DNA from 4 places in the Bacillus sp. NEAU-Y102 genome. Region 4 is predicted to be linked to each of the others. Evidence: riboswitches for the same ligand, from Rfam matches in the RefSeq annotation. Region 4 holds a riboswitch; each other region holds the start of a gene.

Region 1 (3,712 bases), on a different contig from region 4:
AGCCGAGTCCAGTTACGCGACCAGCCCATTCACCTTCGACAGTGGCTCGCCCTTCGAGGTTCAAGCCAATCTCCTCGAAGAAAGAGATTGCGTTATCAAGGGATTCTACAACGATGCTGACATTGTCCATTCGTAGTAATTTGTTTTTTGCCATAGTCTTATCTCCTTATGTATAAAAGTTTATTATTTAATCATCCTCATAATTATACTACTAAGTAGTTACAAATTCCTTTCAGTCAAAAACACCTTGTCATAGTATATGAAAAGGTGACAAGGTGTTTTTTTATATGTCATATAGCATCTTGTTAACGAACAGCATTTTATTTAATAGGAAGGAAGTAGATTAATATGATTTTTTTATAAGCGTTACTGAAAATATCAAATTAGCTCATTTGCACTAAAGGCTCAATTTTCGCCATAAATGATTGATGCAACGCCTCAACACCTGTTACTAAATGAAGGCGGTCAATAACGACAGACACTTTAATTTCTGATGTACTTACCATTTTAATATGAATATTTTCTTCTTTTAAAGTAGTGAACATATTTGCAGCGACACCAGGGTTAGATACCATGCCAGATCCTACGATTGATACTTTTGCTAAGTGATTTTCATGTTCTACAGATTCGTAGTGAAGAGTTTCTTGATTTTGTTCCAAAACTTTTAAAGTTTCTCTTAAATCATTCGAGTGAATGGAGAAGGAGAGATGTACAGTTCCTTCATTTGTAATACTTTGAATGATGATATCTACATTAATGTGTGCTGCTGCTAATGTAGAGAAAACTGTTGAAAGCGAGCCTTGTTCTAGTCCTTTAATTGTGACACGTGTAATGTTATCCTCAAATGCAATACCTTTAACGATTGATTGTTGTTCCATGTTACATTCTCCTTTTACAATTGTTCCGTTTTCTTGTTCCATACTTGAGCGAACTTCTAAAACTACGTTATGATTTTTAGCAAACTCAACAGCGCGCGGGTGTAATACGCCAGCACCGAGATTAGCAAGCTCTAACATTTCGTCATAAGAAATTTCATCTAATTTGTAAGCATCTTTTACAACTCGTGGGTCCGTCGTATATACGCCTGTCACATCCGTATAAATATCACATTTTTTTGCTTTAAGTGCAGCGGCTAGTGCGACAGCAGTCGTATCAGAACCACCACGGCCAAGCGTTGTAATTTCATTTTCTACACTTATACCTTGGAAACCAGCTACGATAACAATCGTGCCTTCAGCAAGATAAGATTGAATACGATCTGTATGAATGTCAGTAATCCGTGCACTACTATGTACAGATTCTGTCGTAATACCAGCTTGCCATCCTGTTAATGAAATTGCATGATAGCCTTTTGCTTGCAGTGCCATTGTTAATAATGAAATAGTTACTTGTTCTCCTGTAGATAGAAGCATATCCATTTCACGTTTACTTGGATTTTCTGTAATAGCGTTAGCGAGTGCGACAAGTTGATCCGTACTTTTTCCCATTGCTGAAACGACAGAGACAACGCTATGACCTCGTTCATATTCTTCAATAATTAAATTTGCTACATGTTGAATGCGTTCGACGCTTCCGACAGAAGTGCCACCAAATTTTTGAACAATTGTTTCCATTGCAAATTCCTTCTTTCGTCTATTTTTAAGAATAGATTAGGAAATATATAAATCCCAATACTCCTGTAGTTACCAGAAAGACAAACAAAAAACACCATCTCAAATAAGTGAGGATGGTGCTGTTACAGGAAAAGGGAAACAGAAAACGGAGCTAATAAAAAAACCGCCAAAAAAGGAATATCATAAAAAATGATATCTCTTTTTTGTAGATAGCTCTTCATACGTACACGTCTGTACATATGACAGTTCTGTTTCTATTCGAAAACAGCCCCAATTGATAAATGCAGAGAAATTTATCAATTTCGGCAATACTTCCTTTCATCTAAGTTCATAGACATCTCTGTGTCTCCATTAGAATACTCATAAGTATCGCAACCTCTATCTCACGTTTTAGGCGAGAGTGTTTGATTTATGAAGTTATTGGTAACATTTGTTTTATAATAATTTAAATTTTTCGGGGAATCAAGTGTTTTACATATATTTTAAAAATTCTTTCTTTTTACAGAAAAGTTTGTGAAAAATGTAGCAAAATAAATTCATTGCATGTACATTAAACTTATAGTGCATAGGAGGTGGGAGAATGAAAAGGAAACAGCCTATTTATGTTGCGACAAAAATGAACACGACGATGGAAAAATTATGGAGATATACGCAAGAACCAGATATACATACAGAGTGGGATGCTCGCTTTACTGAAATTTCGTATTTAGAGAAAAAAGAAGGAGAACCACAGAAGTTTTTGTATAAAACAAAGATTGGATTTGGGCTTGAAATAGCTGGAGAAGGGGAATCAATAGGTGAAATAAGAAAAGAAACTGGTGAAAGAATTTCCTCATTAAAATTTTGGACGGATAATACATTATCTCTTATTCAAATAGGACGTGGTTATTGGAAGTATACGCCGAATAAAGAATACATCCATTTTGAGACACAATATGATTATGATACAAGATTTGGTCGTATAGGAAAGGTAATAGATTCCTATATTTTTCGTCCGTTATTAGGTTGGGCGACAGCTTGGAGTTTTGATGCCTTAAAATTATGGTTAGAAAAGGGGCTTCATCCTAGGTTACTAATTAGAAGAACAATGACGTATTGGCTCGTATGCTTTTTATTTGCTTTTGTATGGATATATCAAGGGATAGTGCCGAAACTACTGTTTACTCATTCAGAAGAAGTAAAGATGCTTTCTGTATTAATTGGTTCAAATGAAAGTAGTGTATATATACTTAAAATAATTGGGGTGTTAGAAATAATTTTCGGTGTCGTATGGCTGTTGCCAATAACAAAACGAAAATTATTTATATTGCATATTATTGTATTACTAGTTTTAACGTTAGCGGCAGGATTTACGAATATTGCAAGCTTTACAGGGGCGTTTAATCCGATTACATTAAATGTTCTTCTAATGGGGTTATCAATTGTCGGTTATATAAATAGTTTCGATTTACCAAGCGCGAAAAATTGCAAGAGGGCGAGAAAGGGATAAGTGTATGGCTAATATGTATGAACGATTATTAGGGGATACCTATAAAAATCTTCATCCTGAATTGCAGAAGCGTTATGCCATTACAGAAGAGAATAGTTTTACAGGGGAAGGAAAGATGGATGAAATTTACGGTGGCTCTTTTTTCGTGAAATTTATATTGAAAATTGCATCGAAGTTTCGAATGTTTTTCTCGGAACGAGGAGAGGAAATTCCATTTACGATACAAAACATAGCTGAGCGAGATGAATATGGACAAGAATTAGTAAGGTGGAACCGTACTTTTTATTTTCATAATAAGAAAAGATATTTTAACGCAGTTATGCAATTGGATGAAAACGAAAATGAAATTGTAGATTATTTTGGCGAACCACATTTACTCGTTTCTACACTACATTTTCATATCGATGAGTTAGGGGCAATGCATATTGCTTCAAAGAAACAATGGTTTTATATGTTTGGAAGAAAAATTCCGTTGCCAAAATTCTTGTATGGTGAAGCAAAAATTGTTGAAAGTTATGATGCAACACTACAGTGTTTTCGAATTCATGTACAAGTACGAAACCCGTTAATTGGCTCGCTTTTTTCATATAAGGGAACATTTGTGGAAAGG
Region 2 (3,712 bases), on a different contig from region 4:
CGGAGAAAGCATGATGGGCGATAGCTTCCCTGGCGGAACGAAATCGAAACTTGCGATCATCCAACGCGCACCACTTGGTGTTGTATTAGCAATCGCACCATTTAACTACCCAGTAAACTTATCTGCTGCAAAACTTGCACCAGCATTAATTATGGGTAATGCTGTTATTTTCAAACCAGCAACTCAAGGTGCAATTAGTGGTATTAAAATGGTTGAAGCACTTCATAAAGCTGGCCTTCCAAAAGGTCTTGTAAACGTAGCTACAGGACGCGGTTCTGTCATTGGTGACTACTTAGTAGAACACGAAGGCATCAATATGGTATCGTTCACAGGCGGTACGAACACAGGTAAACATTTAGCGAAAAAAGCTTCAATGATTCCACTTGTATTAGAACTTGGTGGTAAAGATCCTGGTATCGTTCGTGAAGATGCTGACTTACAAGATGCTGCAAACCATATCGTAAGCGGTGCATTCTCTTACTCTGGTCAACGTTGTACAGCTATTAAACGTGTACTTGTACACGAAAACGTAGCCGACGAGCTTGTTAGCTTATTAAAAGCGCAAGTAGCTGAACTATCAGTTGGATCTCCAGAACAAGACAGCACAATCGTTCCATTAATCGACGACAAGTCTGCTGACTTCGTTCAAGGCTTAGTTGACGATGCTGTTGAAAAAGGTGCTACAATCGTTATCGGTAACAAACGTGAGCGTAACTTAATTTACCCAACATTAATCGACCACGTAACAGAAGAAATGAAAGTTGCTTGGGAAGAGCCATTCGGCCCAATCCTTCCAATCATCCGTGTTTCTTCAGATGAGCAAGCAATTGAGATTGCTAACAAATCAGAGTTCGGTCTGCAAGCAAGTGTCTTCACAAAAGACATTAACAAAGCATTTGCAATTGCTAACAAAATCGAAACTGGTTCTGTTCAAATTAACGGACGCACAGAGCGCGGCCCTGACCACTTCCCATTCATTGGTGTAAAAGGTTCAGGTATGGGCGCACAAGGTATTCGTAAGAGCCTTGAGTCTATGACACGTGAAAAAGTAACAGTATTAAACTTAGTTTAATTTTATATGTAGAAGCTGATCTAGTTTAGATCGGCTTCTTTTTATATCAAATAATTATTCATTCCTAATCACAAACTCTTCTCTATAATCTGATTATTACTATATCCATTGACGTATAAAAATTCATTTGTTACTCTTAAAGACGTTAATTTAATATTTAAATCCTCATTCGTATCTCGGTGAGGTAGAGGTTGCAATCATTAAGAGTATCATTTCAGGAGATGTAGTGGCATTGATGAAGGAATGAGAAAGGAATGGTTGCCGAAGTAAGTCGTGTCCACCATGCACGCTTGCTGGGTCTGCATTTAATAAGTGCAGAACTGTCACAAACGTTTCGTTTGTGGAGAGCTATCGAGAGGTATGTCGTGGGTTTCTTATAAGATAGAAAGCATGTAGCGGCAGATTACGTGCTTTTTTTGTTTTGTTTGGGACTTCTCTTCCTGACTCAGGAAGACATACATATCTCCTCGCTTGACTTGGTTATACTAACTTTGGAGGTATTTTTCTATGCAACAAAAAAAATGGGGCTTTTGGGTACTAACAGCTTTCGTTGTCGGTAACATGGTTGGCGCTGGTATTTTCATGGTGCCAAGTACGTTGGCAAAAACAGCAAGCCCACTCGGTGTCACTTTAGCTTGGTTAACTACAGGGTTTGGTGTTTTAATGCTAGCTCTTGTTTTCGGTAATTTAGCAATTCGTCGTCCTGATTTAACGACAGGGCCACAAAGTCATGCATATGCTTTATTCTCAACACCAAAAAAGAAAAAAATGGCTGGTTTCAGTATGGTATGGGGATATTGGGTTGCAAACTGGGCAAGTAACGTTGCCATCATTACATCATTTGCGGGATATTTATCACTCTTCTTCCCAATTATGAAAGATACGCGACTACTATTTTCAATCGGCTCGTTTAACGTAGAAGTCGGAAAACTAATTACATTTACGATTTGTTCCATCTTACTTTGGGGAACTCATATTATATTAACGAACGGTGTAAGCGGAGCTGGAAAACTAAACTTCTTAGCAACAACAACGAAAGTAACTGGATTCCTTTTATTCATCGTCGTTACGTTATTTGCATTCGAAGCTTCTAAGTTTGGACAATGGTACACACCGATGATTGATAAATCAGGTGCATCACACGGTCTTCTTTCACAAGTAAATTTAGCTGCTCTTACAACGCTTTGGGCGTTTATCGGAATTGAATCAGCCGTTCTTTTATCAAACCGTGCTGTTTCTCCAAAAACGGTAAAACGTGCAACAGTTGCGGGATTACTTATTACAGTTGCGATTTACTTAGGAATTACAATTTTAACAATGGGTGTACTTCACGTTGATAAATTACAAACTTCTGAACGTCCATTAGCAGATGCACTAAACGCTGCAATGGGTCATGGCGGCGGGAAACTTATGGCATTACTTGCTCTTACTTCCCTGTTCGGTTCTATCTTAGGCTGGATTTTATTAAGCTCAGAAGTACCTTATCAAGCAGCAAAAGAAGGTTTCTTCCCTTCCTTCTTCACGAAAACAAATAAAAAAGGAAGTCCAATTTACTCATTACGATTAACAAACATTATGTCGCAAGTATTCCTATTCTCAACATTATCAGGAACTATTGCGGAAGCTTATACATTCGTTATTACCGTATCAACACTGGCCTACCTCATTCCATATCTCGTTTCACCAATCTTCCAGTTAAAACTAGTCGCAACTGGTGAAACATATAAAAATGAAATGCGGGCAAGAATTACAGATGGTATAGTCGCAGTGATCGCACTTTGCTACGCACTATGGGTTATTAAAACCGGCGCATCCGATATAAAAACGTTCCTTCTCGGAATTGGTTTATTCGTAATTGGATTTGCTTTCTATCCATTAATGAATCGTGATCAGAAAAAAAATAACGAAAAGAAAAACGGGCAAGTTGCATAACGCAATTTGCTCGTTTTTTCTTTTGTAAAACATATATAATAGAACAAAGAGGTGAAAACATGTCAATCGAATCGCTATGGAGCAGTCGCTTCCAACAACATATTCAAAATATCATTACATACTTTGCACGTATGATTAACGGTTTACTATATAGCTTTATCTTTATTTCATGCGTTGGTGCATATTATTATGCTCAGTTTCTAAAAGCATCTCCTTCTAAAGGAATATCTTTAATAATTATAACGATTGTACTTACGTTCATTATAACGAGATGCCCTATCCGTACATTTATTCAAAAACCTGATGCTGTCTATTTGCTTGCATTAGAAGAGAAACTAACATCCTATTTCAAAAAATCTCTTCTATATAATTACATCATTCAGCTTTTCCCATTATTATTTACGTTCCTTATTCTCGTACCACTTGCTATGCAATCATTACAATTAACTGTACCTTTTTTATGTACAATCTTTATCGTGTTAATGATTACGAAAGCCTGGAACATGTACATACATTGGATGTGGCGTGATAGTCACGAAAAAAATATATGGCTGATCATTCGTATTACTTGTAACGCCCTAATCATTTACATGCTGTTTTATTCCGCAAATGTTCTCATATTGGGCGGACTACTCTTACTACTTGCTTTCCTACTTCTATATACGAAAAAACAGCCTACAAAACGAATACCGTGGGATTACATAATCG
Region 3 (3,712 bases), on a different contig from region 4:
TTTTTTATTTACTTTAGGGGTTTATATTTTATTACGATTCGTCCTTCAAAAACAAATTGTTGCTTCAAATAAGCGTATGTCTGCAAAACAACTTGTGCCGCTTGGTTTATTCGCTGGATTCGTTGATTCAACTGGTGGCGGTGGCTGGGGGCCGATTACGACACCCGTTCTTCTAGCAAGAGGAAATGAAGCTAGAAAAGTTATTGGATCTGTAGATACGAGTGAATTTCCTGTTTCACTCGCTGCAACAATTGGTTTCTTCATCTCACTTGGCTGGGAACAAGTAAGCTGGGTTTGGGTATTTGCCTTAATGCTTGGCGGTATTGTCGCAGCTCCAATTGCTGCATGGTTAGTTCGTATCGTTCCAGCACATTTACTTGGGGTATTAGTTGGTGGTCTTATTATCTTTACGAATATACGTACACTGCTGACTACATTTAAAGTGGATCCAACTATTATTTCACTTTCTTACGTGGCAGTTGGTCTTGTCGTTATTATTTCTATTTTCATTGCTGTTCGCAATCATTCCAAGCGTTCTAACGCATCGACAGCCGGATATCCGAATGATCAAAAACAAATGCTACCATAACGATAAAAATACCGCCCGATATACTTCGAGCGGTATTTTTTATTTTTCTATTTTCCAATTAATCATCGTTTCTGTAGCATTTACTCTCTTCATATGTAACTTTTCTAAAACACGAATCGAACTATAGTTATCTAGGATTGTCTCTGCAATTATTGTTTCTACCTCTCCTGTTTTGAAAGCCCAATCGATTAGTTCTCTTACAGCTTCTGTTGCATAGCCCTGATTCCAATATTTCTCAATAAATCCATAGCCAATTTCTACTGTTTGATTCTCGTTTGGTTTCCCTTTAAACCCAATATCACCTAAAACGCTATCATCTTCTTTCCGAAGAACATACCACGCGCCCCATGGTAATATAGCTGCATCTTGTTTTACATTCTTTACATGCCCTACAATATGCGGACCGCTATTGTATCCTTGCTCGTTAGCAATTTGAATCCTCTCTTCTGTACACGGCACTATATAGAGCCTTTCTGTTTCTAATTTCATATTGATTTCCCCTTTTTACTTAAACGTTACTCTAATTATAACAAATAATATGACTTTATCATGAATGTCGAATTATATTTTTCTGAATTTTCTTTTAATTTAGAGGGTTTTTCAATATTTTTTGCGAAACATTTGTATAACAATTTTTTCTTTGCTTATTGCTACATAATAGTAGGTTCGGGTGGAGTTTTGCAAGCGTTTCCTATACAATAACCGATATTTTTTGACTTTTCCTAACAAAATATCTTGCAATATATTCAGAAAGTCATTACAATTGCCATATATTAAAAATCTTAGCAATATATCAAATCCTCATCAATCCGATGAGGTAGAGGTTGCGACTTTTATGAGTAAAACGGACGAGACACAGAGAATGTCACCAACTCCGTTTGAAAGGAAAGGTTGCCGAAGTTTATATTTCTTCTCTGGAAATATGAGCTGGGGCTGTCTCCGAAAGGAACAGAACTGTCACGTTTACAAATTACCGTGTAAACGTGGGGTGCTATCTTAACGGAAGGGTATGATGGGGTGGTTATTTGTGAAACGTTCCGCCAAATTCCTTTGGCGGTTTTTTGTATTTTTCTCCCCCGCTCCTTCCTAACCTACAAGAAAAGGAGTGTTGAACATGAATAGCGCAACAAATCAATCTACCTCTAAAACGCAAACTACACAAGGACAAGGTGAATTAAAACGCGGATTAAAATCTCGTCACCTTACGATGATTTCTCTCGGTGGTACAATTGGTACCGGACTATTTCTTGCCAGCGGTGGTGTCATCCATACAGCTGGACCTGGTGGCGCATTAATTGCATACGCCGCAATTGGAATTATGGTTTATTTTTTAATGACAAGCTTAGCTGAACTTGCAGCTTACATGCCTGTTACTGGATCTTTTAGTACGTATGCAACAAAATTTGTTGATCCATCACTTGGCTTTGCACTTGGATGGAACTATTGGTATAACTGGGCAATTACGATTGCTGCTGAACTTGCAGCTGTAACATTAATTATGAAATTTTGGTTCCCAGATACTCCTTCTCTTATTTGGAGTGGATTATGTTTAGCTATTATTTTCCTTTTAAACTATTTATCTGTTAAAGGGTTTGGTGAATCTGAATATTGGTTCGCACTTATTAAAGTAGTTACTATTATTATCTTTTTAATTGTTGGTTTCATGATGATTTTCGGAATTATGGGCGGCGAAACTGTTGGATTTAAAAACTTCACAGTTGCAGATGCACCATTTAACGGCGGTATCATGGCAATTATCGGTGTATTTATGGCAGCTGGTTTCTCCTTCCAAGGAACTGAATTATTAGGAGTAGCTGCTGGTGAAACATCTGATCCAGAACGTAATATCCCAAAAGCAATTCGTTCAATCTTTTGGCGTATTCTTTTATTCTATATCCTTGCGATTCTCGTTATCGGTTTACTAATTCCTTATACAACTGAAAGCCTTGCTGCAAGTGATGTAACAGTAAGTCCGTTTACACTTATTTTTGAAAAAGCGGGCGTTGCCTTTGCTGCTTCTGTTATGAACGCTGTTATTTTAACTGCTGTACTATCTGCTGGTAACTCTGGTATGTATGCATCAACTCGTATGCTTTGGGATTTAGCTCGCCAAGGAAAAGCACCAAAGTTTCTTGGTAAATTAGATAGCCGCGGTGTACCTGTTAACGCATTAATCGTAACGTCAATTGTTGGTAGTATTGCTTTCATTGCTTCTTTATTCGGTGACGGTGTTGTATACATTTGGTTATTAAACGCATCTGGAATGTCTGGTTTTATCGCATGGGTCGGAATTGCAATTAGTCATTACCGTTTCCGTAAAGCATATATCGCACAAGGAAAAGATTTAAAAGACTTACCATATAGAGCAAAATGGTTCCCATTCGGTCCAATCTTCGCATTTACACTTTGTATCATCGTAATTTTAGGACAAAACTACGGCGCATTTATGGGTGAAGCAATTGATTGGAACGGTGTACTCGTTTCTTACATCGGTTTACCACTCTTCTTAGTACTATGGTTAGGTTATAAATTTACGAAAAAAACAAAAGTGATTCCACTTGATAAATGTGAACTAAAATAAAGTGAAACGAGCAAACAAATTTGTTTGCTCGTTTTTTGTTGCAAACCTCTTTCCTTTATTATTGCTCCTGTTTTTGCAATAATAAAGGAAATATAAATAAAGGTTGGGATACAATGAACATTCGTATTACTGATGAAGCAAAAGCAGCTATACGTAGATTAGAACGTGAAGATAAAAAGATCGTTCGCATTAGAGGAACAATGACGAACTCTTGTAGTATTTTCGTTGATGTCGATTTAATTTGGGATACATATAACGCAGATGATGTTGTATATGAAGATGTAGAGCTTATCGTACAAATGGATTCATTCACGAAAGAATACACTGGTGATACAGTGAAACTTGATTATAAGACGACAGGTTTTAGTATTACGACTCCGAGTGAGACTTTAGTTTATGGATTGTCGATTAAAAAATAAAAATTGTTTTCATTTGACCACCGAGGTGAAAAAATGGGTAAATATGTTCCGTTAAAATTTTTATTTAATGAAGAATTAGCAGAGAAAATAGCTGATTCTATTTGTAAACACGATCCTAATTTT
Region 4 (3,712 bases):
TTATACTTGTCCCTAAATCAGCCATATTGTTTGTTTGGAATAAAACCGGGAAAGTAACGAAATCGTTATAGAACCCATAAAACATTGCGTTTCCAAATAAAATAAATGACAGTATAAAACTGATTCCAATTATAATTCGGTTTCGGTGCTTAGATGCAAGTAAAGCTAAGCCGAAAAATAAAAGTAACGCAGCTAGTGGATTAATAAAAAGCATGAATTCTTCAAAGAAATTATCAATTTTAATATCAAATGCTAGCTTGTACACAATATATGTTTTAATCCATAGTAAAACGACTGCAACGAGTGCAAATCGCAGTTTTGGAAACAGATGTTGTAGCATAATATACTCCTCTCCTAAAAAGCATGACAGTTCTTGTGAGTCAGTTTGCTTAACGACTCCTTTTATATATACGAACAGTCCTTTGTTATTATGATTATTATACTATGAGTATCATTATACGAAAATAAAAGGGGGTTGTGGGCTTTTTTATAATAATCGAGTAGAAAAAGATTGGTGGGAGACAATAAAACAGAATTTCTATGTATGATAATTATCGTACGTAGAAAGAATCGCGTGATATACGGAGGTTATAATGCGAAAATTATTATATTTTATAGCATGCAGTAGTGTTATACTTTTTACTTCACCGAGTGTGTCGGTAGCTCAATATGATGCACCTCTTATGGAAGATGCACTTTATTCTGTTTTATTTCCAAAAATAAATAAAGCAATTGAAAAACAATATGGAAGTTTGAAACCTTATCAATGTCCTAAAATTATTAGTTTAAAAAAAGTGTATAGCGGTACATATTTATTTCAAGCAAGTATTGAAGTGACAAAGTATGAACGTGTTGCTGGGAAAATTGCTCCACCATTTGAGAAGGTAACGATTACATTTAATAACGAAGAAGGCGAATGGGAAGTGACAAAGATTTCAGTAAAGCGCTTACCAAACGATACAAAATTAAACTGTAAAAAAACAATATAAAAAATTGTTTGACAAATAAAATGGTCCTTTGGTATTGTTAATAGCAACAATTAGATGTTTGAAAATTAAATAGACTTACCTCATCTACTCTCAAAGGTAGAGGCCGCGATAGGAAAGAGTAAGCTATGGGAGATTTAATGGAATCTGTGATCATAGGTTGAAAGGGACTATTGCCGAAATATAAGAATAACCATCTTATTCATATATTGGGACTACATTGAATAAATGTAGTACTGTCATAAGATTTATTTTATGGAGAGCTATTTGGAGATGTTGATGCGGTTTCTTATTTTGAGGAGATAACAACTCGTTTATTTTTTCAATATATATTTTTCCTAATAAGAAACGCGTGTGAACATTGTTCCGCGCGTTTTTTGTCTATCTAAAAGCGTGCTGCAATGAATAGAAGATTGGGGTTATGAGTTTTAGAGGAAATAAGGGAGGAATTTAAATGTATTTACACGGCACAAGCCGAATTAATGGGCAAGGACACTTAGAAATTGGAGGGTGCGATACGACGCAGCTAGCAAAGCAATACGGAACACCACTTTATGTATACGATGAAGAGTCTATTCGAGGAAAATGCCGAGCGTTTCATCGTGCTTTTAAAGAAAGTGGTTTCTCTTATCAAGTAGCATATGCAAGCAAGGCGTTCTTGTGCATGGAGATGTGCCGAGTAGCTCGTGAAGAGAATATGTCATTAGACGTTGTTTCTGGGGGAGAATTATATACTGCGCTCCAAGCAGGATTTCCAGCATCACGTATTCATTTTCATGGAAATAATAAAACAGAAGAAGAGATAGTGATGGCTCTTCAGGCGAATATTGGTTGTTTTGTCGTAGATAATTTCTTTGAATTAGAAGTTTTACACGATTTAGCGATGCAACATGGAAAATTTGTGAACATATTAATTCGTGTAACGCCTGGAGTAGAGGCGCACACACATGAATATATTACAACAGGCCAAGATGATTCGAAATTTGGATTTGGCGTTTCAAACGGTCAAGCGATGCAGGCAATTGGATTTGCTTTACAAAAATCAAATTATAATGTGCTAGGGATTCATTCACATATCGGATCGCAAATATTTGAAACAGCTGGTTTTGTTCGAGCAATTGAAGTTCTTCGCCAATTTTTAGAAGAAGTGAGAGAGCAAACAAACTATGTAGTAAAAGTATTAAATGTAGGCGGGGGATTTGGAATACGCTACACAGAGTCGGATACACCATTAACTCTTGAGACATATGTGCGAGCTGTAACAAGTGCAGTGAGAGAACAATTTACTGTATGTGAATATCCATTGCCAGAAATATGGATTGAACCAGGCCGTAGCATTGTAGGTGATGCTGGGACAACAATTTATACAGTTGGATCTGTGAAAGATATTCCTGGTATTCGGAAATATGTATCAGTCGATGGTGGAATGACAGATAATTTAAGACCTGCTTTATATAGTGCGCGTTATGAAGCAATGTTAGCGAATCGAGGGAATGATGAGAATGAGGAACTCGTTTCGATTGCTGGGAAATGCTGTGAGAGTGGAGATATGTTGATTTGGGATATTCATTTACCAAAAGTCGCTTCTGCTGATTTACTAGCAGTTTCCTGTACAGGAGCCTACGGGTATTCGATGGCGAATAATTACAATCGGATTCGAAGACCAGCCGTGGTCTTTGCAAAAGGCGGAACATCGCAAGTAGTTGTGGAACGCGAAACATATGAAAATATTATTGGGAACGATCGCATACGTATTAAAGAGCTTGTCTAAATAGAAAAAGGAGTTGTTCGGATGGGCAATTCCTTTTTTGTAAAATAAAATAATTAAAATATATCGGAAAACTAGGATTGAAAAAAATCAGAATTGTGATAAAATACAAATACAAAGCTTATCAAGAGAAGCGGAGGGAACTGGCCCGAAGAAGCTCGGCAACCTGCTTATAGAAAGCAAGGTGCTAAATCCAGCAAAATGGAATCCATTTTGAAAGATAAGGTAAAATATATTACCGAACAGTCTTTTCGAAATGGGAAAGATTTTTTTTATGAATAAAAAGGGGGGCTGTTCGCGTGAGTGTGCGGGAACATTTTGATGAAGTATCCGAGAAGATTGAAGCGATGCTTGCTGATATGAAATATGGTTCAATTACAATTGTTGTACAAGATGGAAAAGTAATTCAGTTAGAGAAAAGTGAAAAAGTACGTTTAAAGTGAAAAGCGCTGACTAGAAAAACTAGAGGCGGTTTTAACCTATTTTCATTAGGTTAAAACCGTCTTTTTGCTTTTACAGGGGGAAAAAACATGTTGACGTATGAAACGTGGGAAGAAAATGTTGTTTCATTTTCGGAAGAAGATGAAACAAAAGGCGCGTTATCAGTATTAAATTGGGCTTATGAAGAGTATAAAGATGAAATCGTCTATGCATGTAGCTTTGGGGTGGAAGGTATGGTATTGCTGCACCTTATAAACCAAGTAAATCCATCTGCTAAAGTTGTATTTTTAGATACAAATGTTCATTTTCAAGAAACGTATGAATTAATTCAAAGAGTGAGGGAACGATTTCCTTCATTGAATATTATAGAAAAACAGCCAGAACTTACACTTGATGAACAGGCGAAGTTGCATGGTGAAAAACTGTGGGAGAGCAATCCGAATCTTTGTTGTAAGATTAGAAAAATTTTACCTTTAGAAAAATCATTAGTCGTGGAAAAAGCATGGATATCGGGCTT

The links. Region 4 has a riboswitch for lysine ahead of lysA (diaminopimelate decarboxylase). Riboswitches for the same ligand answer to the same signal wherever they lie in the genome.
Region 1: another riboswitch for lysine. It lies ahead of ACYFX0_RS14885 (aspartate kinase); the one in region 4 lies ahead of lysA (diaminopimelate decarboxylase).
Region 2: another riboswitch for lysine. It lies ahead of ACYFX0_RS27355 (amino acid permease); the one in region 4 lies ahead of lysA (diaminopimelate decarboxylase).
Region 3: another riboswitch for lysine. It lies ahead of ACYFX0_RS24565 (amino acid permease); the one in region 4 lies ahead of lysA (diaminopimelate decarboxylase).

What each region holds. Positions count from the first base shown of each region.
Region 1 covers NZ_JBTWFK010000005.1:174,423-178,134, reverse strand. Annotated here, with positions in the region: gene ACYFX0_RS14890 (VOC family protein) at 1-154, opposite strand, end outside; gene ACYFX0_RS14885 (aspartate kinase) at 384-1,613, opposite strand; lysine riboswitch at 1,816-2,002, opposite strand; gene ACYFX0_RS14880 (DoxX-like family protein) at 2,194-3,102, shown strand; gene ACYFX0_RS14875 (DUF4166 domain-containing protein) at 3,107-3,712, shown strand, end outside.
Region 2 covers NZ_JBTWFK010000014.1:96,353-100,064, reverse strand. Annotated here, with positions in the region: gene gapN (NADP-dependent glyceraldehyde-3-phosphate dehydrogenase) at 1-1,072, shown strand, start outside; lysine riboswitch at 1,250-1,431, shown strand; gene ACYFX0_RS27355 (amino acid permease) at 1,580-3,004, shown strand; gene ACYFX0_RS27350 (ABC transporter permease) at 3,064-3,712, shown strand, end outside.
Region 3 covers NZ_JBTWFK010000011.1:154,541-158,252, forward strand. Annotated here, with positions in the region: gene ACYFX0_RS24555 (sulfite exporter TauE/SafE family protein) at 1-589, shown strand, start outside; gene ACYFX0_RS24560 (GNAT family N-acetyltransferase) at 629-1,078, opposite strand; lysine riboswitch at 1,400-1,591, shown strand; gene ACYFX0_RS24565 (amino acid permease) at 1,704-3,170, shown strand; gene ACYFX0_RS24570 (iron-sulfur cluster biosynthesis family protein) at 3,284-3,589, shown strand; partial or broken gene ACYFX0_RS24575 (hypothetical protein) at 3,623-3,712, shown strand, end outside.
Region 4 covers NZ_JBTWFK010000002.1:130,250-133,961, reverse strand. Annotated here, with positions in the region: gene ACYFX0_RS07085 (LTA synthase family protein) at 1-340, opposite strand, end outside; gene ACYFX0_RS07080 (DUF3888 domain-containing protein) at 594-989, shown strand; lysine riboswitch at 1,079-1,260, shown strand; gene lysA (diaminopimelate decarboxylase) at 1,441-2,757, shown strand; SAM riboswitch class I at 2,873-2,981, shown strand; gene ACYFX0_RS07070 (YezD family protein) at 3,054-3,197, shown strand; gene ACYFX0_RS07065 (phosphoadenylyl-sulfate reductase) at 3,285-3,712, shown strand, end outside.